Regions from separate parts of the Glutamicibacter endophyticus genome, predicted to be linked through region 4. Evidence: riboswitches for the same ligand, from Rfam matches in the RefSeq annotation. Region 4 holds a riboswitch; each other region holds the start of a gene.
What was found. Region 4 has a riboswitch for thiamine pyrophosphate ahead of thiC (phosphomethylpyrimidine synthase ThiC). Riboswitches for the same ligand answer to the same signal wherever they lie in the genome.
Positions count from the first base shown of each region.

Region 1 (5,769 bases), 690 kb from region 4:
TCGCCGCATCATCCGGTTCTGCACCAACGCCACCCCACGATCATCGAAACGAGATCCTCATGACCAAACGCATTCTGCACGTCGTCACGAACGTTGCACACTACGACGATGAGTCGCACCCGACCGGGCTCTGGCTCTCGGAGCTCGCTCACGCCTGGGAAGTCTTTGCCGGGCATGGTTTCGCGCAGGATATCGTCAGCCCGCTGGGCGGAGCCTCGCCGCTAGAACCGCGGTCGTTGAAATTTCCGAGCTATGACAAGGCCACCAAGGCTTGGCACCACGATCCGCAACGCATGGCGCTACTAGAAAACACGCTGCGCCCCGAGCAGATCGACTCCTCAGCCTATGACGCGATCTACTTCACCGGGGGCCACGCCGTCATGTTTGACTTCCCGGATAGCGAGGGATTGCAGCGCATCACCCGCGAGATGTGGGAGCAAGGTAAAGTCGTCTCCTCGGTCTGCCATGGATACTGCGGGCTGCTCAACACGACGCTTTCCGATGGTTCCTTGCTCGTAGCCGACCGCAAGGTCACCGGCTTCGCGTGGACAGAAGAAGTGCTGGCCCGGGTCGATAAGCTCGTGCCGTATAACGCCGAGGAAGAAATGAAGAAGCGCGGCGCGCTCTACGAGAAGGCGACGCTGCCCTTCGTCTCCTACGCCGTAACCGACGGTCGGCTGGTCACCGGCCAAAACCCCAGCTCCGCCAAGGAGACCGCGCAGAAGGTCACCGCACTGCTCGAAACACCGGCCAGCGTATAAAGACACAAAAATGCGGCACCCGAGCCTTTTGAGGTACCGGGTGCCGCATTAGTTGTCTGTCATTGCTCCGAGCGCATCGCTGGATTAACTCCACACCAGGTGGAAGGTCCCAGCGCCCAACGCCGCGGCAATGGCTCCGGCGCCGAGCACCACTCCGGCCACGATCACCAGAAGATCTCGCAGCCCAAAGTGCACGCTACGAATCCAGGTGCGTTCCCCGGTACCGAAGCCCTTGGCTTCCATGGTGACCGCCAGCCGCGAGGCACGCCGTACCGCCTGCACCAATAGCGCCAGACACTGACCCAATTGAGCTCGTAGGCGTTGCCGCGGCGAACCGAAGTTCCCGACACCTCGGGCCCGCCGGGCCAAGGCCAGCGTGGTGAATTCCTCGGTGAGCAGGCCCAGTAAGCGCATCCCTGCCAGCGCGCCCAACACGAAACGGTGCGGCACTCGCAGTTGTTGAGATAGCGCCCCGCCGAGATCACTCGGATTGGTGCTGGCCACGAGTAGCACCATGGGAATCGCCAAGCCGATAGCTCGCAGCCCGGTCGCCGCACCGGCGGCCACCGAGCCCTCGGTCACCGTGAACACCCCAAGATGCAACAGGATTCGGCCGGCGTCCTCGCCCACCAGCGCCACACCCCAGCCGGCCACCGCGCCAGCGGCCAGTAGCGGCCACGCCCGGCGCAGGAACGAGAGCAGGCGCAGTCCGGCCAGCGGGAGTGCCACCAGGGTCGCCACAATAATCACAGAGGCAGAGACCCAGTCCATGGTGGACACCAACGGCAGGGTGGCGGCAGCCACCGCGGCAAGCTTCGCCAGCGGATTGATACCGGCCAACCATGACTCCCCCAACGGCGCATCGAGCATTGGGCCCGGCCGTCCGGTGGCCTCAGAAGTTTCACGTGGCGCCGGCAACTGCAATTCTTGGGAGGCTAGGGCCGCGGAGAACTGCTCATCGTGGGTTACCGCAATGACCGCGGTGCCGGCTTCGAGAGCCTCGATGAGTAGCTGCACCAGTTCTCGCCAAGTATTGGCGTCCTGTCCAAAGGTGGGCTCATCGAGGATCAGCACCTGCGGGTCGGCGGCCAGCACGGTGGCAACCGACAGCCGACGTTTCTCCCCACCGGAGAGGGTGAAGGGATTCGCCTCCGCGAGGTCTTCGAGGCGCAAGCGGCGCAGCAACTGATCAACTCGGGCGGCGATCCGCTCTTCGTCGAAGGCCGGCGCCGCGGGATCGGCGGCGTGGGCCCGGCGCGGGGCAAACTCCAGCTCTTCACGCACGCTCTGCGTGACGAACTGGTGCTCGGGCTCTTGGAACACCGTTCCAATGCGCGCAATGAGCTTTCCGGCCTTCCAGCTAAAGGGTTGCTCGGAAAGTTCCCCGGCAAGGTCCTCGCTGGCTCGCAAGGTGCCGCTGGAAGGCTCGAGCAGCCCTCCGAGGGTCAGCGCCAGGGTGGATTTCCCGGCTCCGTTGGCTCCTCGAATACAGTAGGCAGCTCCGGCCCGAATCTGCAGATCCACTGCGGCGGTCTTCGGTGCCTGCGCCGAGCGCGCGGCAACGAGATCTTGCGCATGCAATAGCTCCACCCCCGGGGTGCCGGCAAACACGGTGGTCTCCGGGACGATGCCCGGCACCCAGAGGCCGGCAGCGCTCAGCTCGGCGCGCAACTGCCGGTCGCTGAACAGTGCCTGCGGGTCAACATCGTGGGCAACGCCGCCTCCGGGGGCCAGCACCACCACGCGGTCTACCGCATCGGCCCAAGCCTCGAGCCGATGCTCCACCACGATCAACGTAGCGCCGGTACTCTCGGCGGCCGAAAGTACCGCATCGCGTAGGGCGGGCACACCCTCGGGGTCGATATTGGCCGTGGGTTCGTCCAGCAGCATCAACCCCGGCTCCATGGCCAAGATCCCGGCGAGCGCTAGGCGCTGTTTTTGTCCACCGGAGAGATGGGCGGTGCGGTGCTCCCCGTCGAGGGCGCCCAAGCCCACGGCCTGCAGCGCCGGGGTGATCCGTTCGCGAATGAGTTCCGGGTCCATGCCAAGATTTTCGGCGCCGAACGCAACATCGTCGACAACCCGTGATTGCACAATCTGCGTTTCCGGGTCCTGTTGCATGAGCCCGACCGGTTGCTTGGCGGTAAAGACATCCTGGCCTCCCACCCGCAAGGACCCAGTGGCTTCGCTCAGTTCATCGACTTCGAGGATGCCGGCCAGGGCATAGAGCAGCGTGGACTTTCCGGCCCCCGAGGGCCCGAGCAGCAGCACCTTCTGCCCTGCGGGAATACTAAGGTTGAGGCCTTGAAGTGCGGGCTGCTCACGTTCGGCATGACGCCACCCGAAGTTCTCGGCAGAGACGGCCAAGGCTTGGGTGCGCACCGTCGCAGGACGCTGTTCCCCCAGCCCGGCACTCATCGACTCTGTCCCCGCCAGGCCCCTTCCAGGTGCGCTCGACGACTAGCCAGCGCACCCAACGCACCGGTGCGGGCCAAGCCACGAGTGGCCAGCCATGGCAATAGTCCAGCGATGATCATGCCGGAGATCGACATGGCCAGTACGTGGAAGAACTTCATGAACGGGGTGTAGGCCTCGTAGTAGGCCAGTACGTAGGCCTCGGTGAACCCTCCAAAGAATCCGGACATCAACCCGGCAATAAGTGCCACGGGCAGGGTGAATTTCCGGTAGCGCACGGCCGCGAAGACTACTTCGGCGCCCAGACCCTGTACGAGCCCGGAGAGCAGGACGGTCAGTCCCCATTGGGAACCCAGCAAGGCCGAGATGATTGCGGCCAGCATTTCACAGTACAAAGCGGCACCGGGCTTGCGGATAATCAAGGCGCCCAGGGCTGCCGGGAAAAGCCACATGCCCGAAACGAAGGCGGCGGCTGGCGGGAAGGCGACGAAGCCTAGGGATACAAAGCCGTAGCTCGCGTTCCACGCCCAAAAAACCACACCGGAAGCCACTGCGATGGCCGAGGCGATGACGATATCTACCACGCGCCAACTGGCACGGGGCTTAATTGCTGAAGTACTCATGATGGTCTCCTCCTGAGATAAGGAGGGGGGATGTACGCAAACCGCGCGTCCTATTAAATGGGCCGAAACGGGTTTCCGCATCCGAGATGCTCGACTTCCTTCGCCGGTATTAGCCGGAGCAGGTTCGAGGGTCTGCGATCTATCGCACTCTCAGCGCCTTTGGTCCTTGTTAAAGGACATGGCGCTCCCCTGTCGGAATGGTTCTGCGCCCCAAGCTTAGCGCAGGTAAGCTGGAGACGGGTAAGCAGAGGACCGGATATGAACAAGAGGGAGCACGATGAACGCCGTTTCTAAAATCGTCACCATGTTGGTTTCACTCGGTGCCGGTGCACTGGCCACGAAGCTGGTGGATCGCACCTGGAAGGGTTTCACCGGCAACGATGCCCCACGCGGAAAGGATGCGCAGGCCGAGGCCACGATGCGTCAGGCAATCTCCTTTGCCGTATTCTCCGCAGCGGTGGCCGCAGTCATTCAGGTGATCGCCGACCGCGGCGCAAATAAGGCGCTGTCGAAGCTCACGAAGAAGTAGTTTTTACGTAGCCTAAGGCCCGTCACTGCTGTTCCGGTGGCGGGCCTTGGTCATGCCGCTGTTCGGCTTCAACCGCGCGGATCGCTGCGGCGAGCTCATCACTATAGATCGACTTGTGACTCACGTGCTTCGTGCGGTAGCCCGAGCGGCCGATCATATGGGCGGAGACCGGTGCGGTCAGCAACTGCATCCCCCAGGCCAAGGCCAGCACGGGCACCACGGCCCAGGAGCGTAGGTGGATGGCCAGGGCAATGAAGATCAGCAGAAACCCCAGTACCTGTGGTTTGGTCGCGGCATGCAAGCGGGTGAGCAAGTCGGGGAAGGTCATTAAACCGATACCAGCCACCAAAGACAGCAGACAACCAATGATTAGGAAGACGGCAGCGAGCACATCCAGAAAGGCGTCCATCAGGCGTTCCTCTGATCGGTTACATAGCGTGAGACGGTCACCGAACCGATGAAGCCCACCGTGCACGCGACCACGACGAAAAGCACGTTATCCAGGTGCCGGTTGTAATACATTTCCAGGCAGACCGCGGCCGAAACGATCAAAAGCATCACGTCCAAGGCCAACACTCGGTCGAGGATCGAGGGGCCTTTCGCCACGCGAATGACGCATAGGATCAAGGCGACCGATAACACCGAGCCGCATACCCACATCACTATCTCGGTCATCATTGTGCCTTCCTCGCCGAAAACTTCGGTCCGCACTCGGCTTTGATTGCCTCGTACTCGCTCTTACTGCCTATGGCCATGATCAATCGGCGTTCGATATCGCGAATCTGGGTTCGCGCCCGCTCCACGGCCTGCTCATCCTCGGTATCCGCGTAGTGCAGATACAACGTGGAGCTGCGTCGGTCCACGTCAACGACGAAGGACCCGGGGATCAGGGTGAGCACATGCCCCACGGTCATCACGATCAGATCCGACTCGGTGCGCAGCGGTACCGCGATCAACGAGCTACGAGTCGCCCGCCCCTTGAACAGGGCCAGGTACGCAACATGGACGCTGGCGGCTACCACTTCACCAATGAACCACACGAACAGTTTGAGGCAGTACCAAAGGTTCAAGCGTCCCGGCAGCACCACCGGGGGCAAGGGGAAGAGCGTGGTGATCAGCACCGCGATAAGCGCACCGAAGAGCAGATTCCCCGGCGAAAAATCTCGCCAGAGAGCACCCCACACCAACACCAGCAGGATCAGTAGCGGCCATTCTTCGCGCAGGGTGGCACGGTGACGTATGCCAACGGGATCGAGCGCATCATCGATGCGTTGATCTTTGCTATTCGGAGTCTCCATGGTTCCCACTCCCTTCCTACTGCCCGGTCAAGATCGAGGTGATGTACGGTTCACGTGCCAGCAGTTCTGCGGCGACGCGCTGGCAGAATGCGAAAACCTGTGAGGCGAAAACCGTCAGGGCCAATCCCGCGACCACCAGTGAG
Region 1 is NZ_CP174200.1:2,685,008-2,690,776, forward strand. It holds gene ACJD00_RS12510 (type 1 glutamine amidotransferase domain-containing protein) at 60-761, shown strand; gene ACJD00_RS12515 (ATP-binding cassette domain-containing protein) at 846-3,179, opposite strand; gene ACJD00_RS12520 (ECF transporter S component) at 3,176-3,799, opposite strand; TPP riboswitch at 3,878-4,000, opposite strand; gene ACJD00_RS12525 (DUF4235 domain-containing protein) at 4,077-4,328, shown strand; gene mnhG (monovalent cation/H(+) antiporter subunit G) at 4,351-4,737, opposite strand; gene ACJD00_RS12535 (monovalent cation/H+ antiporter complex subunit F) at 4,737-5,006, opposite strand; gene ACJD00_RS12540 (Na+/H+ antiporter subunit E) at 5,003-5,626, opposite strand; gene ACJD00_RS12545 (Na+/H+ antiporter subunit D) at 5,643-5,769, opposite strand, start outside.
Region 1: another riboswitch for thiamine pyrophosphate. It lies ahead of ACJD00_RS12520 (ECF transporter S component); the one in region 4 lies ahead of thiC (phosphomethylpyrimidine synthase ThiC).

Region 2 (5,769 bases), 1.0 Mb from region 4:
GCTCAGTATTCCGCCCTAGTCAGGGCGGACTCCTCGTCGTAGGGTCAAGGTGTCCCCACGTTTAAGGAGCAGTGATGCAAACTCAGAACGTTTTCGGCAACATCGATTGGGCGCTGTTGACACAAAGGGTTGTCACCGCGCTGATTATTCTCCTCGTCACCTGGCTATTGGCCAAGATCATCAAATGGGCCATCGGCAAGCTAGTGACCAGGGTGAAATTCCTTCAGAAACAAGGCAACGACGGAGCGCAACTAGGCCAGTCACTTGGCAAGGTCGCGAGCCTGATCGTTTGGTTGTTCGGCTTGGTGGCCATCCTGCAGCTGTTCTCGTTGACTGAGGTACTATCCCCGGTGCAGAACCTGCTCACAGGGGTTATGGCCTTTATCCCGAACCTTATTGGTGCGGGCTTCATCTTCTTTATCGGTTACGTCATCGCCAATATCGTCCGACAGCTGGTTGTCACCGCGCTATCGACCGTCGACTTCTCCGCCCTGGTCAAGAAATTCTCCAAGGACCGCGAGGAGCTCGATGAGGCCGCCAGCCGCGAGGCCCAAGGCAAGATCGTCGACGTCTTGGCTAACGTTCTATTTGCTCTGATCTTGCTGGTCGTGGCCATTGCCGCCCTGCAGGTGCTGGGTCTGGAAGCTATCTCCGGTCCTGCACAGCGCATGCTCGAACTGGTACTGGCCGCCATCCCACAGGTGCTGATGGCACTGGTGCTGCTGGCCATCGGTATTATGATCGCCAAGTTCGTTGGGCAGCTGCTCGAATCCACCCTGCACGGGGTGGGCACCGACCGGGCCGTCGCCGGCTGGGGCATCGTGCCGGAGGGGCAGAGCGCCTCGGGCATTATCGCCACCATCGTGCGCATCGCCATTGTGCTCTTCTTCGGTGTGATGGCCGCACAGATGCTGAACTTCCCGGCGATCACCAACATCCTCAACGAGGTGCTGGCGCTGGGTGGCCGGGTGCTCTTCGGCGGCCTGATCATCGCCGCCGGTTTCGTCGTGGCCAACGTGATCAGCAAGTTCATGGCCGACGGCACCGCCTCGAAGATCGTGCGCTACACCGCGATCGCCCTGTTCGTGGCCATGGGCCTGCGCTACATGGGCCTGGCCGATTCGATCGTGAATATGGCTTTCGGCGCGGTAGTCATCGGTGCGGCGCTGGCCGCGGCACTGGCCTTCGGCCTCGGTGGACGCGACGCAGCGGCCAAGGTGCTGGCCAAGTCCAAGCTGGGCGAGGAGAACGGACCTACGGGTACCGACCTGCCGGATACCGATCCGTTCCGCTAAAGCTCAGGCTCGATCAACCGACGATCGGCACTATCGGGGGATCGCCCACCACATGGTGGGCGGTCCCCTTGCCTTTGCCCGGGGATTACTGGTGCAACGGCAGTTCGCGGGCCGAGAGCGGCCGCGGGTCACTGGCCAGCCGGGAGTACATCAGGGTATCCACGCGTTGCCCGTCGATGAGGAACTTGCCGCGCTCGCGGCCCTCGCAGATGAACCCGGCCCGTTCGGCCACCCGCCGCGAGCCCGGATTATTCACGCGCAGCCCCAACTCGAGGCGGTGGATCCCGTGCGTGTCGAAAAGTACCCGAGCCAAGGTGCGCAGCGCCGCGCTGACCACACCGCGACCCCGGTACGCGGCGTGCATCCAGTACCAGACCCAGGCGTTGTTATTGGTGGCATCGATCCCGGCGCTGACCAAACCGGCCAGCCCGTCTTCGGTGGCGATGGCCAGTGGGAGCTGAAGGTTGGCCGGATCCAGCAGCCGGGCCACATACTGCTCGGCTTCGGCCATGGTGGTCACCTGACCTTGCCGAGCCATGGCCGCGGCGTCCGAATCAAAGGCCGCCAACACCGCCTGTGCGTCCTCCGGTTCGAGGGGGCGCAGGAAGATGCCGTCGTGTGGTGCGGCGGGGTGTGCCGCGGTAGAACGTGGTGCGTCGTCGGCATTAGGTTGCTCTAGCTCTGCGGCGGCTGCGGGTAGCGGCTCGCTGGTCGCCGTACCCTGATGAAAGAGCAAACGCCATTCGCCCTCGTGCTTTTGCCACAGCGAACTGCGGTGGGCAGGTACCGAGCCGGTCTCGGAACGCCAGCGCAGCAGCGCGGTCTGTGGGGCCAGCAAACACAGCTGCGGTGCAAGCACTTTGCCGGGGACCCCAGGTCCGGCGTCGGCGGCGGGCTCAGCTTGCAGCAGGGCCACGATGGCGGCGAAATCATAGCTGGTGCCCGAGACGCCGACCTCGGTGAAGTGCGGGTGCAGCAGCTCGCGCAGGGACTTTTCGTCGTGCCGCACGGCCGGATCCAGTAGCCGTGCCTCACTGGCGGTCAGGTGCTCGACGAGGGGAGCGGCGGGGTCGAGAATCTGCGGAAAATCCGTGTGCTGCATGATCACAGTAGATCACGCCGCGAGGCTAAATGCTCACGTCATGGAATTTCGCTTAGTGAGCGGGCTCATGCTTATAATCGCAACAACTTCGCGGGAGCCCACCGATTGGAACGTGGGCTGAGAGGGCCGAACGCCGACCGCCAGACCTGATGCGGGTGATGCCGCCGTAGGAAGGAAGTGTGCCGTCGTGCATATTCTCGTCGTGGGCGCCGGAATCATCGGCCTCGCCACCGCCTTCGAACTCAAAACAGCCGGGCATACGGTCAATGTGATCGACCCCGACCCGGCCGGTGGGGCCAGCCACGCCGCCGCCGGCATGCTTGCCCCGGCCGCCGAAACCGTCTGGGGCCAACACACCCTGCACCCGTTGATGGTGCAGGCCGCCGCCGACTACCCTCAGTTCATCGACCGCATCGAGGCGATCACCGGAGAGCGCCCGGACTACCGGGATAACGCGACACTCGTGGTGGCCGCCGAGGCCGCCGACCGGCAGGCCTTGAACGAACTCGAATCCTTGCAACAATCCCTGGGGCTGCGCACCGAACGGCTGCTGGGTTCGCAGGCCCGGGCGGCCGAACCGGCGTTGGCGGCCAATATTGCCGGGGCCATGCGCTTTGCCGACGATCATCAGGTCGACCCACGCTCGCTGACCGCTATCCTGCTGCGCTACCTGCACGCCGAGCTGGTCCGCGAGCAGGCCATCGAGGTGCTCCGCGAGGCCGGAACGATCAGCGGGGTACGCCTCGCCTCGGGGCGAGTGGTTGAAGGCCACTGCGTGGTATTAGCCACCGGACTCGGTGCGCTGGCCGGTGCCCCGGAGCTACCGCTGCGTCCGGTGTACGGCGACATTGTGCGGCTGCGCCCGCACGGCGGACGGCCGCTGATCGAGCACACGGTGCGCGGGATCGTCAACCGCCGCCCGGTCTACCTGGTGCCACGCCGCGACGGTTCGCTGGTGCTCGGGGCCAGCAGCCGCGAAGACGGCCGCGCCGAGGTCAATATTGGGGCGCTGCACACCCTGCTCGACGATGCCCGGCGCCTGGTGCCCGGGGTGGCCGACGCCTCGCTGTTGGAGGTGATCGCCCGGGCCCGGCCCGGCACCGAGGACGACGTCCCCATTATCGAACGCGTCGAGCAGGGCCTGGTGGTTTCCACCGGCTACTTCCGGCACGGGATTCTACTGACTCCCTTCGCCGCCAAGGCCACCGCCACCCTCGCCACCGGCGGGCAGCTGCCCGCCGCGCAACAAACCACCCTGTCCCTGAGCCGCTTCACCGGCGGCCACCTGCCAGCCCAACCCGTGGAGGCAACCTAAATGCACAGCATCGACATCCAGCTGAACAACCAGGCGCACAGCGTGCCAGCCGGCAGCACCGCCCGCGACCTGATCGCCACGCACACCTCACGTGCACTGGGCGAGGACGGGCGTGCCGTGGACGGCAGCCGCCTCGGGGTCGCCCTCGCCGTGAACGGCGCGGTGCTTCCGCGCGGCAAGTGGGCCAGCTACGCACTCTGTGCCGGGGACCGCCTCGATATCGTCACCGCAGCCCAAGGAGGCTAATCATGAGCACCATCGACCACTTGGCTACCGACACGTTTGAAATCGACGGGCAGCAGTTTAGCTCGCGGCTCATCCTCGGCACCGGCGGGGCCAGTTCGCTGGCCAGTGTCGAACAGGCGCTTCAGGCCTCCGGCACCGAGATCACCACCGTGGCCATCCGGCATTTCGCCGCCGCCGGCTCCGGGTCGGTCTATGAGCTACTGCGCCGCAACAACGTGCGCCCGCTGCCGAATACCGCCGGATGCTTCACCGCCCGCGACGCGTTGCTCACCGCCCAACTGGCCCGCGAGGCGTTGGAAACCAACTGGATCAAGCTCGAGGTCATCGCCGACGAGCACACCCTGCTGCCCGATCCGATCGAGCTGTTTAGCGCCGCCGAGCAGCTGGTGGCCGAGGATTTCACGGTCTTCGCCTACACCAACGACGACCCGGCCCTGGCCAAGCGTCTCGAGGATGTCGGGGTGGCCGCCATCATGCCCGCCGGTTCACCGATCGGCTCCGGGCTGGGCATCCTTAACCCGCACAATATTTCCACCATCGTCGCACGCAGCAACGTGCCGGTGATTCTCGACGCCGGGGTGGGCACCGCCTCGGATGCGGCGTTGGCCATGGAGCTGGGGTGCAGCGCGGTGCTGCTGGCCAGCGCGGTTACCCGCGCGCACAACCCGGCGCTGATGGCTCAGGGGATGCGCGAGGCGGTGCGCGCCGGGCGTGCCGCCCACCTGGCCGGGCGAATTCCGCGCCGTGACGTGGCGCTGGCCTCCTCACCTGCCGAGGGCATGATGCAGACGCTGGTCGGTGAACTGTAGATGCCGCTGCCCCCGTTGGTGGCCCCCGGTCCGCCGCTGTCACCGGATGAGCTGGCCCGCTACGCCCGGCATCTGACCCTGCCCGGGGTCGGTCCCGAGGGGCAGCGCCGCATCCGCAACGCCAAGGTGCTGCTGATCGGCGCCGGCGGACTGGGTGCCCCGATCCTCCAGTATCTGGTGGCCGCCGGCCTCGGCGAGCTGACCGTGATCGACGACGACCGCGTGGAAGCCTCCAACCTGCAGCGCCAGGTCATTCACCGCGAGGCCGACGTGGGCCTGGCCAAGGTGGACTCGGCGGTGCAGGCCGCACACCGGTTGGATGCCGGGGCGCGCGTCACCCCGATCTCCGGCCGACTCACACCGGCAAACGCCCTAGAGCTCTTCGCCGCCCACGATCTGGTCATCGATGGCACCGATAACTTTGCCACCCGCTACCTGAGCAACGACGCCGCCGAGCTGAGCGGTACCCCGCTGGTGTGGGGCACGATCTTCCAGTTCTACGGCCAGGTCTCGGTGTTCGCCCCGGGCCACGGGCCGATGCTGCGCGACTTGTTCCCGGAGATGCCCGACGCCGATTCGGTGCCCAGCTGCGCCGAGGGCGGGGTCTTCGGCGCGCTCTGCGGGGTGGTGGGTGCCACCATGGCCACCGAGGCGCTGAAGCTCATTTGCGGGGTGGGCGAGCCGCTCATCGGACGGCTTTGGTGCTATGACGCGGCCGCGGCCCACACCATGACCCTGCAGCTTGAAGCCGACCCGGACCGTGAACCTGTCCGAGAGCTGGGCCAGTACCAGCAGGTCTGCGCCGCGCCACCGGTGACGGTGCGTGAACTACAGGTCAGCGAACTGGCTGCGCTGCAGGCAGGCGCGACGGTGCACCTGGTGGATGTGCGCGAGAGCTGGGAACGCGAACTGGTGGCCATCCCCGGCAGCATCCATGTGCCACTGGACCGGGTCTTGTCCGAAGGGTGGGCGGCGTTGCCGGACCCGCCGGAAGATTGCGTC
Region 2 is NZ_CP174200.1:2,363,435-2,369,203, reverse strand. It holds gene ACJD00_RS10985 (mechanosensitive ion channel) at 75-1,295, shown strand; gene ACJD00_RS10980 (GNAT family N-acetyltransferase) at 1,381-2,397, opposite strand; TPP riboswitch at 2,478-2,588, shown strand; gene thiO (glycine oxidase ThiO) at 2,585-3,712, shown strand; gene thiS (sulfur carrier protein ThiS) at 3,713-3,958, shown strand; gene ACJD00_RS10965 (thiazole synthase) at 3,961-4,767, shown strand; gene ACJD00_RS10960 (ThiF family adenylyltransferase) at 4,768-5,769, shown strand, end outside.
Region 2: another riboswitch for thiamine pyrophosphate. It lies ahead of thiO (glycine oxidase ThiO); the one in region 4 lies ahead of thiC (phosphomethylpyrimidine synthase ThiC).

Region 3 (5,769 bases), 200 kb from region 4:
CAGAACACGGCCTTAATGGCGCGCGGCACATCGCGCCGCGGGTTCTCTGCCTCACCCGCGGCAATACCGATCAGCTCGGTGCCCTGGAAGGAGAAGCCGGCAATCATGAACACCGAAACGATCGACAGCCAGCCGCCGACGAAGGGCCCATCGCCCTCGCTCCAGTGACTGAAGCCCGGCGATTGGCCACCGAGGATTCCGACGATCATCAACACACCGCAGATCAGGAAGACCACCACGGTGGTGACCTTGATCGCCGCAAGCCAGAACTCACCCTCACCGAAGGCCTTGGACGAGAGCGCATTCAAACCCGTCAGGAGCACAAGGAAGACTCCCGCCCAGATCCAGCCGGGTACGTCGGGCAACCAGTACGACATCACGATTCCGGCGGCTACGAGTTCCGCGGCCACCGTAATCGCCCAGTTGAACCAGTAGTTCCACCCGATGGCAAAGCCAAAGGACGGGTTGACGAACACCGACGCGTAGGTTTGGAAGGAGCCAGCCACGGGCAGGCGGGCGCTCATCTCTCCCAGCGACTGCATCAAAAGCAGCACCATCAGGCCAATCAGCGCATAGGCGGTCAACGCTCCGGCCGGCCCAGCCTGCGCAATGGTTCCGCCCGATGCCACAAATAGCCCGGTACCGATCGCACCGCCGATGGCGATCATCTGCATATGACGTGCTTTGAGTCCGCGATGCAGGCCGTCCTGTTGCGGCGCCGACTGGCTCATTAAGTTCCTCCTAGGTTTTTGACCTCTGCAAGCTAACCACTCGAGTCGGCCCGAAGGATATGAGGCGCACTACAACAAGCGATCAATAATCTTTCGCTTAGCCCATGAATATGGAGGATATATTGTGCTGAAGGTGTCGATGACCGTGGTCTTGCTCAGTTCTGGCCGCATCTGCGAAAGCCTCTCGAATCCATGCCGACCGTGATACGAGCCCATCCCGCTGGCACCGACCCCACCGAAGGGCAGTGCCGGAATGATCGTTTGCGCCATGGGCGCGTTATGAACAATCGCACCTGCGCGCACCCGATCCGAGAAGATTGACTGCAGCCGTGGATTCTCACTCATTAGGTAGGCCGCCAGCGGGGTGGGCCGAGCGGCAATGAAATCCAAGGCTTCTTCGAAGGAGGATAGTTCGATCACGGGCAAGATCGGCCCGAATATCTCCTCGCGCATCAGCTCGCTGTCTAGCTCGACGTTCCGCAAGATCGTCGGGGCAATGCGTAGCGTTGCCTCATCGAAGGTGCCACCGTGGGCCACGGTGCCCATCGACAATAGTCCTCGCAGGCGCTGGAAATGACGATCGCTCACAATACGCCCGAGATCCGGGTGTGCGAGCGGCTCCTTGCCGTAGAAGGAGGTGATCGCCTTGCCCAAGCGATCCACCAACGCGTCGGTATCCCCGATGGACAGGACATAATCCGGGGCCACGCAGGTCTGTCCGGCATTCATGAACTTCGCGTAGGCGATGCGCTTGGCCGTGGGCAGCAGGTGGTTATCCACTACGGTCGGGCACTTACCACCGAGCTCAAGGGTGGTGGGCGTGAGATGTTGTGCCGCGGCGGCGGCCACGATACGTGCAACCTTCTCGCCGCCGGTAAAGAAAATATGATCCCAGCGCGCGCTCAGTAGTTCGCTGGCCGTATCACTGCCACCCTCGCACACGGCGTAGACCCGCGGATCGAGGTAGAGCGGCAAGAATTTGGCCAGTGCCCCGCTCGTGGCGGGGGCGACCTCCGAAGGTTTGATCAGCGCCGCATTGCCGGCGGCGATAGCAGCTACCAACGGCGCCAACACCAACTGCAAGGGGTAGTTCCACGGCCCGATGATGAGCACGACCCCAAGGGGCCGCGGTTCCACCTTGGCCATGGCTGGCTGCAGCGGCAACGGAACCTTGACGGTGCTTGAGTCCATCCACTCGGAAAGATGCCGCTGCGCGTAGTCAATCTCGGATTTGACCACATCAATCTCGGTGAACTTCGCTTCGGTGACGCTTTTGCCAAGGTCTTGCTCGAGGGCGCTGAGGAAATCAACCTCGCGCTCCTGAAGCATCTTTTCCAAGCCGCGCAGTTGTTGTGCACGGAAGCGTCGCGGGTGGGTGATCCGAGCGTCCGAGGCTTGGCGCAAACTCGCGATGACCTGCTGGATGCGCGCCGGATGTTCATCGACCGGCGGGGCGTGATCGCCCACCGGTTCGGGAAGCGGAGTAGAGGTAAACAAGCCCATAAACATGAGAGTACGGCACCGGACGGGCTTCGCGCGGACGGCAACCTGTCTTTTGTATCAAACTGTTGATACATTAATTGGGGAAAGGTGGATCCATGACTAATCCCTTGAGCGCTCAGTTGGGTAGCTTTGCCGTTGCCGCATTGATTTTCTATGTGATTCTGCGCGGCTTAGCGACGGGAAGGAACACAGATCGTCTGGAGCTAGCCAGACGGCACGCCTTCTGGTGCGCAACGATCGGCTTCTTTGCCAGCACTTCAGCGAATTCGCTTGACGCGCTGCAAAGCATCCAACTGCATGAATCTCAGCCACTGGGTATACCCGAGGCCGTGGGAGTTGCCACCACCCCCGCACTGTGGGTGGCTTTTCTTTACTTCGCCGGGCAATTCACCTGGCCCCGCAAGCTTGCTCCGCAACGCACCGCTTCCCTCGAACCACGCACGCTCTCGGGTTTGATCCCCAAAACCCTGGTTGCGGTGATGCTCAGCGTCTTTGCCGCCGGCCTCGTCGCCCTGCACAGCGTGCGTGATGTCCCGGGCCTAGCGCCCCGACCCGAAATCACCGAGGGCGATGGAGAAAACTACTCCATCACCCACTCGGCCCAGCCCGGCCTACGCGATTCCGCGGAGCTGCTGCCCTACCTGCTATTGAGTCTCGTGGCGCTTCTGGTGGTTGCACTGATCGCCACACTGGTCATCTTGCGCCGCAAGCCACTGGAGGGAATCACCGAACACGATAATCGGCTGCTGCGCATCACCTGGCTCAACCGGCTGTATCGCACCGTGACCGTGCTTCTGGCCACGACCGCCGCTCAGGCCTTGCACTACAAGGCGCGGTGGCTCTACGACCGGTCTACAGAGTTCCTCGACGGGCTCGGCGGCGGAATCGACTATATGGATCGGCTCGAGAGCGTTGCCGGCCGCTGGGACGAAACGGCGAACTACGCCGTCCTGGCCATCTCCTTCGGCATGTTGCTCTGGCGCCCACCAACGAACTTCGAGGCGCGCCGCCGCCAGGCAATCTCCCCCTTCGGACGGCTGCGTGAACAACTATTCGCGGTGCAGTACATGAGCGCTACGCTGGCTCTACTGGTAGCCGCCGCCTTCTGGCAGATGTTGCCGAGCACCGGACCTGCAAGCATGCCCACGGCTGAACGCACCACGGCTATTTTGCTCCTCATCACGGCAGTAGCCTTCTTGTATCTACTGATCAACGCCGCGTACCTGCTCTACATGATCATTCGGACGCGAACTCTGGGGCATCTGGCCAGGCCATCGGCCCCCTTGCCCCGATGGACCTATATCAGCGCCGGAATTGCTGTGGCAGTAACCCTCTACTTCCTGCTAAATCCCCCGCTAGATATGTTGTGGGGCTTTGTCACCCCTACCTGGTGGATCCCGCTCGTCTTAGTTAGCGCGCTTGTCGCGGCATATGCGGGTTTCTGTGCGCTCATCCGTGCAACAAAGATCCCCTGGAACGTCACCGCGCAGCAAGAAATCTGGTACCGGCAGGTTCTGGAATTCCGCTCGCTCCGCGTGGTGACCGGGGCCATCGTGTCCATGTTGCTACTGGGGTATCAACTGTTGAACGATTTCGGATTAGTCGGCGTGGTGATCTGCTTTGCACCCGCCGTGCTGGCCTTGCAGCGCCCGGCAACCCCCAAGATGCAGAGATCCAGCTCTGTAGGGATTCGATGAGCGCCAAGATTACCGTGGACCTGGATGCTGCGTTACCTCCCTACGAGCAGATCCGTAGCCAGGTCGCCACCTTCATCGCCTTAGGCGAGCTACCCGAGGGGAGCAGACTCCCCACGGTTCGCGCGCTGGCCACCGATCTAGGCGTGGCAACCGGCACCGTCGCGCGCGCCTATAAGGAACTCGAGGCTCAAGGCCTGGTGCAGTCACGGCGACGGGCCGGCACGGTGGTGGCCGCCGGTCACGCTAAACCGCATATGGAGCGGGATATCCTGCAGGCCGTGGATGACCTACTTGCCTTGGCACGAGCCCAAGGCGTCGATGAGACCACACTGATCGCGCTTATTCGGCGCCGGTCATGAATTTGTGATCTGCCGCGAGGTTACGTACGCTCGCATCGAGTGACACGGGGTGTCGGCGCCGCCGACTGAGATGAGACCCGTTGAACCTGAACTAGGTCAAACTAGCGGAGGGATGTCGCATGAGACTATCTGTCGTTGCCGAACGCATGCGCGCGCAACAACCCTTGGTGTTCTGTCTAACCAACGTGGTGGTCAGCAACTTCACGGCAAATGTATTGCTGGCCGCTGGCGCGGCCCCCGCGATGACCAATCTGCCCGGGGAAGCCCGCGAATTTGCCAAGGTGGCCTCCGCGGTGTTGGTCAACCTCGGCACCCCGACCACCGAACAAATGCGCGCCATGGAGCAGGCGGTTGCCGGGGCCAACGAGGCAAACACCCCATGGATTCTTGATCCGGTGGCCGTCGGTGCCCTTGGCGAGCGCACCGATTTTGCCCGCAGCCTGCTGCCAGCTCGGCCCACCCTGATCCGCGGCAATGCCTCGGAGATCCTCGCACTGGCCGGCTTTGAATCCGCCGGCCGCGGCGTTGATTCCACCGACAGCGTCACGGCCGCAATGGATGCCGGGACCGACCTAGCGCGCCGCTACGGCAGCGTCGTTGCCATATCCGGTCCGGCCGATGCCATCATCGAGGCCCACCGCATCACCCTCGTTCATACCGATGGTTTGGCGCTGACCAAGGTTACCGGCGGCGGGTGTGCCCTCGGAGCCTTCACGGCCGCCATGGTCGCCGCCAGCGACGAGGTCTTTGAAGCGGCCGTGTCCGCCCACGCTTGGTATGGACTAGCCGCCGAACGTGCGTGGTCGCGTTCCCGCGGACCTGGAAGCTTTGCAGTGAATTTTCTAGATGAGCTGGGCGAGGTAACGCCCAGTGACATCGACTTCGTACGACATGAGAAGCATTAGAGGACTGTTGAATGCGTGAACTTGGCCCCTACTTAGTGGCAAATACGGCAAGCTGCACCCCGCATAGCACCCTTGAAGTGATCGCGCAGGCGGTCGCCGGTGGCATTCAGTGGGTGCAATTGCGCGCGAAAGAGGAAACCGCGCGGGAATTCTATGAGCTGGCCATCGCGGCCGCCGAACTGACCGAGGGCAAAGCCGAACTGCTGATCAACGACCGGATCGACGTCTATTTGGCCGCCCGTGCGGCGGGTGCCGCGGTCACCGGTATCCACATCGGGCAGAAGGATCTTCCGGTTCGGGTGGCCCGCACGCTGATTGGCGAAGGCATTATCGGGCTCAGCGCCTCCTCCGACGATCAGCTGGCCCAAGCCGCGCGTGATGCGCAGGCCATCGACTATCTGGGCGTCGGAGCCATCCGAGCCACACCAACCAAAAAAGACCACCCAACACCTATTGGGATCGATGGCTTCCTGCGTGCTGCCGGTCGGGTAGATCTTCCCTGCGTCGCCATCGGCGCCCTGACCGCGCAGGACGCCAGCGCCCTGCGTCAAGGCGGAGCCGCCGGCATGGCCGT
Region 3 is NZ_CP174200.1:55,747-61,515, reverse strand. It holds gene ACJD00_RS00315 (amino acid permease) at 1-731, opposite strand, end outside; gene ACJD00_RS00310 (aldehyde dehydrogenase family protein) at 801-2,234, opposite strand; gene ACJD00_RS00305 (hypothetical protein) at 2,330-3,931, shown strand; gene ACJD00_RS00300 (GntR family transcriptional regulator) at 3,928-4,290, shown strand; TPP riboswitch at 4,326-4,420, shown strand; gene thiM (hydroxyethylthiazole kinase) at 4,410-5,195, shown strand; gene thiE (thiamine phosphate synthase) at 5,207-5,769, shown strand, end outside.
Region 3: another riboswitch for thiamine pyrophosphate. It lies ahead of thiM (hydroxyethylthiazole kinase); the one in region 4 lies ahead of thiC (phosphomethylpyrimidine synthase ThiC).

Region 4 (5,769 bases):
TCGGCTGGTCGAAGGATCTCAACGGTCTCTGGCCCCTCACCAATTTTCACTGGCTTGTCTGCTTCTCGAGGAATGGAGATCTCAGTCTCTGCGATCGAAAGATCAAAAGCATCTGCGCTCTCAGAAACTGGAGTATCTGTTGAGGTCCCCAGAATGTCGGTCGAGCTTTCGCCTGATAGAGCAGCAAGGTTTTCCAGCGCCTCAGTGGTGCCGTTGGGCGAAGCCTCTTGTGGCTGCGCAAAAGCACCTGTTGGCGCGTAGAGGAGGGAAGCAACTAGCGAAATCGCAAGAAGTTTACTACGGGTTTTCCGTGTCATCTTATCTTCCTGGGTAGACCTGGGTAGGCGGAGGGTATTGGTCAGGTGGTATTACTTAACCTATGAAAGCACAAGACAAGAAGTTTTTCTTCATTTCCTTGATAATTGTCGCAGTGGTCGTTGTGGGTATGTTCCTGCTTGCCACATCCGGAGTGCTAGCCAACTTATTCGATCCCGAGCCGGAAATGGGGCTATTTGGACTCAGGTGACAAGCGTTGGCCTTCCCAAGAAGTCAGAGATGGATTCAGTGAAGTTCAGACCTGCTAGGTCATCCACGGAGCAAAAGATGCGACCACCAGGATTCTTCTGGAACAGCACCCCGCCGCAGGCCAAAGGAACGCACCATCCACGACCATCAGCCTGAACGAAGGTGAACGCGCTCGCGGAACCGTGCCTATGGCGCTGCCTTTGGCTTTGTAGTTCGTGGGGCAGGAGAGCCTTTAGGTATGTCCGCGGCGCAGGTCGCAGTGTCCGGTGGGCACTATGGGGCATGGTAAGTACATGGGCTTTGCGAGGGATGTTGACGTAGGTGGATACCAGAAGGAACAAGATGCCACAGTGGTGAGTGTCGAAGGCAGAGGCGTTCGAAATTAGACCCGGCAGTCCTCCGGAGGTGTGACGAGCCGGGCTAGCGCACCTAACAGCCCCGAGCATCAAGAAGTAGGGGCTGGATCTTCCGTTTCCAGACTCCTCCGCGGTTGTAGCACCAGGCGATGGCCTCACGGGTACGTAACCACGGCCCGAATTGCCTTAACGACAAAGCCGCCGGTGGGAACCGGCGGCTTTCTCGATCATCACTCGCACCTTCATGAGGTACTTATTACTCTAAGGCTCTCATCTGTGCGTGAACTTAGCCCCGCACTGGAGCTTGCCGATAGCTCCTCTTACTTAGTGGGTTCGAGGTGGTCGGTGGGGGTGTGGACGATGTCCACGAACTGCTCCGGGTCGTCCTCGGCGGGGACCCGGTAGGTGAACTCCTCACCGGTCAGGGTGGTGATGTGCGAGACGCGCTCGAAGAGAACCTTGCCGTCCTCGTCCTTGGCCACAATATGGCGGGTTGCTCCGTCCTCCGAGATGCTCCACTCACCTTGCATCTTGGGCTCGTCATCCAAGGTATACATCTGGAAGCTGCCGTCCTGGTTGAAGTAGGCGTAGCCAACGAAATTCGCGGCGCGTTCGTCGCTCAAGTCCACCTCTTGGCCGTCCTGATCCACGGCGCCGGTCGTTTCCCATGCGGTAGCGGCCAGCAGCTGAGAGGGGCTTTGCGTCGCGGAGGCCTCGGCGGAAGTGGTTGGCTGCTCGGAGACGCCCGAGGCGCAGGAGACAAGTAGGCCCGCGGCCAACAGGGCAGAACCCAGGGCGGTGGCGGTCTTGACTGGCTTGGAGCGGAAGTTCATCGGAGATCCTTCGTCGATCGGCAATAGTTGGCGGCCGCTCACCGTGCTCGGCGGGCCGCTTAGTATCTATCGTCGCCGCGAGGCGCAGTGCGTGGCATCGGGCAGTTGACCACGAAGAAATAGCCAATTGGGGGATCTTTGACCCGGCGGGGAGCGATGGCTTAACGACTGATGGCCCCGGTAACTACCGGGGCCATCAGTCGATCATCACTCGCACCTTCATGAGGTACTTATGACTATAGGGCTCGAGTCTGTGCTAATCCTTTGGGATTGGAGGAAACTAGCCGATAATCCTGTCTAGCTACTTGGCTCACCCACCGGAATTTCGGCGCTGACATAAACCTTTCCGCCGGACGCGAGGAATTCAGCCGATTTTTCTGCCATTCCGACCAGCGCCTGCTGTTCGGCGGCCGTACCGTACTCATTGCGGATGTCCTGGCTGATGCGCATCGAGCAGAACTTCGGCCCGCACATGGAGCAGAAGTGCGCGGTTTTCGCCGGTTCGGCGGGCAGGGTTTCATCGTGGAATTCCTGGGCGGTGACCGGATCGAGCGAGAGCGAGAACTGATCGTTCCAGCGGAACTCGAAGCGAGCCTTGCTCAGCGCGTCGTCGCGTGCCTGGGCCATGGGGTGGCCCTTGGCCAGATCTGCGGCGTGGGCGGCGATCTTGTAGGTGATCACACCCGTCTTCACGTCGTCGCGGTTCGGCAACCCCAGGTGCTCCTTGGGGGTGACATAGCAGAGCATGGCGGTGCCGTAGCGGGCTATCTCGGTGGCGCCAATGGCGCTGGTGATGTGGTCATAACCTGGAGCGATATCGGTGACCAGCGGGCCCAGCGTGTAGAACGGGGCACCATCACACAGTTCCTGCTGGCGTTCCACATTCTCGCGGACCAGGTGCAGCGGGATGTGACCGGGTCCCTCGACCATGACCTGCACGTCGTACTTCCAGGCGCGTTTGGTCAGTTCGGCCAGCGTATCGAGTTCGGCGAATTGTGCTGCGTCGTTGGCGTCCGCGATGGAGCCGGGGCGTAGCCCGTCGCCGAGGGAGAAGGCCACGTCGTACTTGGCGAAGATCTCGCACAGCTCGTCGAAGTGCTCGTAGAGGAAATTCTCCTTGTGGTGGGCCAGGCACCAGCCGGCCATAATCGACCCGCCGCGCGAGACGATCCCGGTGACACGATCGGCCGTGAGCGGGATGTAGCGCAAGAGCACCCCGGCGTGAATGGTCATGTAGTCCACGCCCTGCTCGCATTGCTCAATGACGGTGTCGCGGAAAATCTCCCAGGTCAGCGCGTTAGCCTCGCCGTTGACCTTCTCCAGCGCCTGATAGATCGGCACGGTGCCGATGGGCACCGGGGAATTGCGCAGGATCCACTCGCGCGTGGTGTGGATATCATCACCGGTGGACAGATCCATTACGGTGTCGGCCCCCCACGCGGTGGCCCACTGCAGCTTCGAAACTTCTTCGGCGATGGAGCTGGTCACCGCCGAGTTACCGATATTGGCGTTGATCTTGACCAGGAAGGCGCGGCCGATGATCATCGGCTCCGCTTCCGGGTGGTTGATATTGGCCGGAATGATGGCCCGGCCGGCGGCCAACTCGCTACGTACCTTCTCCACATCGCAGCCCTCGCGCAGGGCCACATAGCGCATCTCCTCGGTGATCAGCCCGCGGCGCGCATAGTGCATCTGGGTGACGCGCTGCTCACCGGTGGCACGCAACGGGGTGGGGCGCCGCCCGGCCCACTCCTCGCTGGCGGTGCCGCGGCGTAGCGCGGACTTGCCGTCGTCGAGCAAGTTGCGCCCGCGCCCGGCATAGTCCTCAACGTCGCCGCGTCCCCGGATCCACTGTTCGCGGAAGGGTGGCAGTCCCTGTACCGGGTCGCTACCGGGGCCACAGGTGCGGTACACCTGCAACGGGGGATTGCTTCGCCCATCGGGGGAATCGGCCAACTCGATTTCGGTGACCGGAACGCGCAGGTCACCCTCCTCGAGATAGGACAGAGAATGGGCAGGGTGCTGCTGAAATTCATTCATGGAATGAGCTCACTTCCTTCGCCGGCATTACCCGGACAGGTTCGACGGTCTCGAACAGCTACAGTTCGATCTCAGCCCGTGCTTACGGACACCCGTGTGGTCGCGATTACGCTAACACGTTCGGGGCGGTGCCTGGCAAGTTGGTGTCGGTCCGGGCGCGCGGTGGCCAGCGCGAGCACGTAGGCTTAACGGGACGTAGTTCCGCTCGATCAGCAAGGATGGCTCATGGCCGGCAAGAAACGCCAGGGTAAGAAGAACGCCGGAGCGGGAAACCCCGCCAAGTCGGCTCCGCGGGGGCGTAGCGTGCACCGGTTGCAGGCAGGAATCGCGCTCGACGCGCTACGTGATGACTATGCCCTGTGGGTGCGCGAACAAGCGCCGGGCTTCGACGAGTCGCAGGCGCAGCAGGTGGCCGAGATGCAGCTAGATGTCGTGAAGTCCGTGGGCGGCGAATACGCTCAGGCGGCCGGCAACGCTCATCTGCGCGCCATCGACCCGGAACTGTTCGGCGAGGTATTCGCCGAATTCTTGGTGTCGCTGCCCGAAGGGGTGGAGGTCGAGCCAATTTTCGGGGCGTGGATCGACTACCTGCAGTATCTCGCCGCCCGCGGTCTGTGGGAGGGTCCGCAGGAAGAGCTCGAAGCGCTGCAGGAGATCCTCGAATCCGCGCTGACCGGGTTCGCCGAGGATGACGCGGAGCTGGTGCAGTTGCTGCGCGGCACCGACCTGTACACGAAGGTCAAGGACCTCGCGCTGGCGCTCGGTGAGGGTGTGCACCTCGATGAATTCACCCGCGACGACAGCCCGGCCCGGGAACGGATCATGCGTTCGGTGGGTGTTGATCCGGCCACTACCAGCGGTGATGCGCCGGCTCCGGAGGTTTTCGCCCATGTCTGGAACGCCGCGGTGATGTCCGTGGTGGAACCCGGCGAAGAACTCGTCGTGCGCGATGAGGCGGCCTTCGCCAGCCTGACCGAGGGGGAGGCCGGCGACAGCGCCCAGGTGCTCTTCGAGATGGCGGTGGGCTGCGTGCAAAGCCACCTGTTGCCGCATCAGGACCTCAGCGAGCGCGACGAGGCGCACTACTTGATCTTGCGGAACCTGCTGGTCACCGCGGTGACCGGCAAGGATGCGGAGTTTGAGCCGCTGCGACGCAGCGTGGGCCCGAAGCTATTCGACGTGGTATTGCCCGAGGCGCAGGCCGCGTTGGCCTCACTGGCCGGTTTTGGGCTGTTGAGCGCCGCAGGCGATTCCTACGAGGTCGATGAACGGTTGCTGCCGGTCATTTCCGCCGGGGTCAGCGAGGCCGAAAGCCTCATCGAGGCCGCCGAATAGGCGGGGTCGAGCCTACTGTTCCCCGGCCTCCCAGGCGGCCAGCGTGGCGCGGGCCTGCCGCAGCACCGGTTCGTCGATCATCTGCCCCTCGAAGCTGAACACCCCGGAATTCTCGGTGGCGGCGCGCAGGATGCGCGAGGCCGCGGCGGCCTCCTGCGCATCGGGGTAGTAGGCCCGCCGAATGACCGGAACCTGGCTTGGGTGGATGCAGGCCTTGGCGGTGAAGCCGCTGGCGCGGGCATCCTGCGCCTCGGCAAGCAAGCCGGAGGTGTCGGGAATGTCCAGGTACACCGAATCGATCGCGGCCTTGCCGTGCGCGGCGGCATGTATCAGCACCTGGGCGCGGGCATAGCGGGCGATCTGACGGTAGCTGCCGTCGGTGCCGCGGGAGCTGGTGCCGCCGAGCGAGGCGATCAGGTCCTCGGCGCCCCACATCAGACCCACCACGTTGTTGGTGGCGGCGATGGCCGCGATATTGGCGATCCCGCGCGCGGTCTCGCATAGGGCGATGACCCGATAGTCCGGCAGCGCGGCGGGCACCGCACCGTCCTCGGTTTTGGCCAGCATCAGGGTGCGGTACTCGGTCTGCGTCAGGGCCCGCAGGTCGGCGGGGAAATGTCCGCTGATCACCGGGTTGATGCGCACGATGGTGCGTTCGGGATTCAGCGGGTGATCGATCA
Region 4 is NZ_CP174200.1:3,373,410-3,379,178, reverse strand. It holds gene ACJD00_RS15720 (hypothetical protein) at 1-317, opposite strand, end outside; gene ACJD00_RS15715 (DUF4822 domain-containing protein) at 1,202-1,714, opposite strand; gene thiC (phosphomethylpyrimidine synthase ThiC) at 2,012-3,754, opposite strand; TPP riboswitch at 3,751-3,860, opposite strand; gene ACJD00_RS15705 (hypothetical protein) at 3,980-5,089, shown strand; gene ACJD00_RS15700 (HpcH/HpaI aldolase/citrate lyase family protein) at 5,102-5,769, opposite strand, start outside.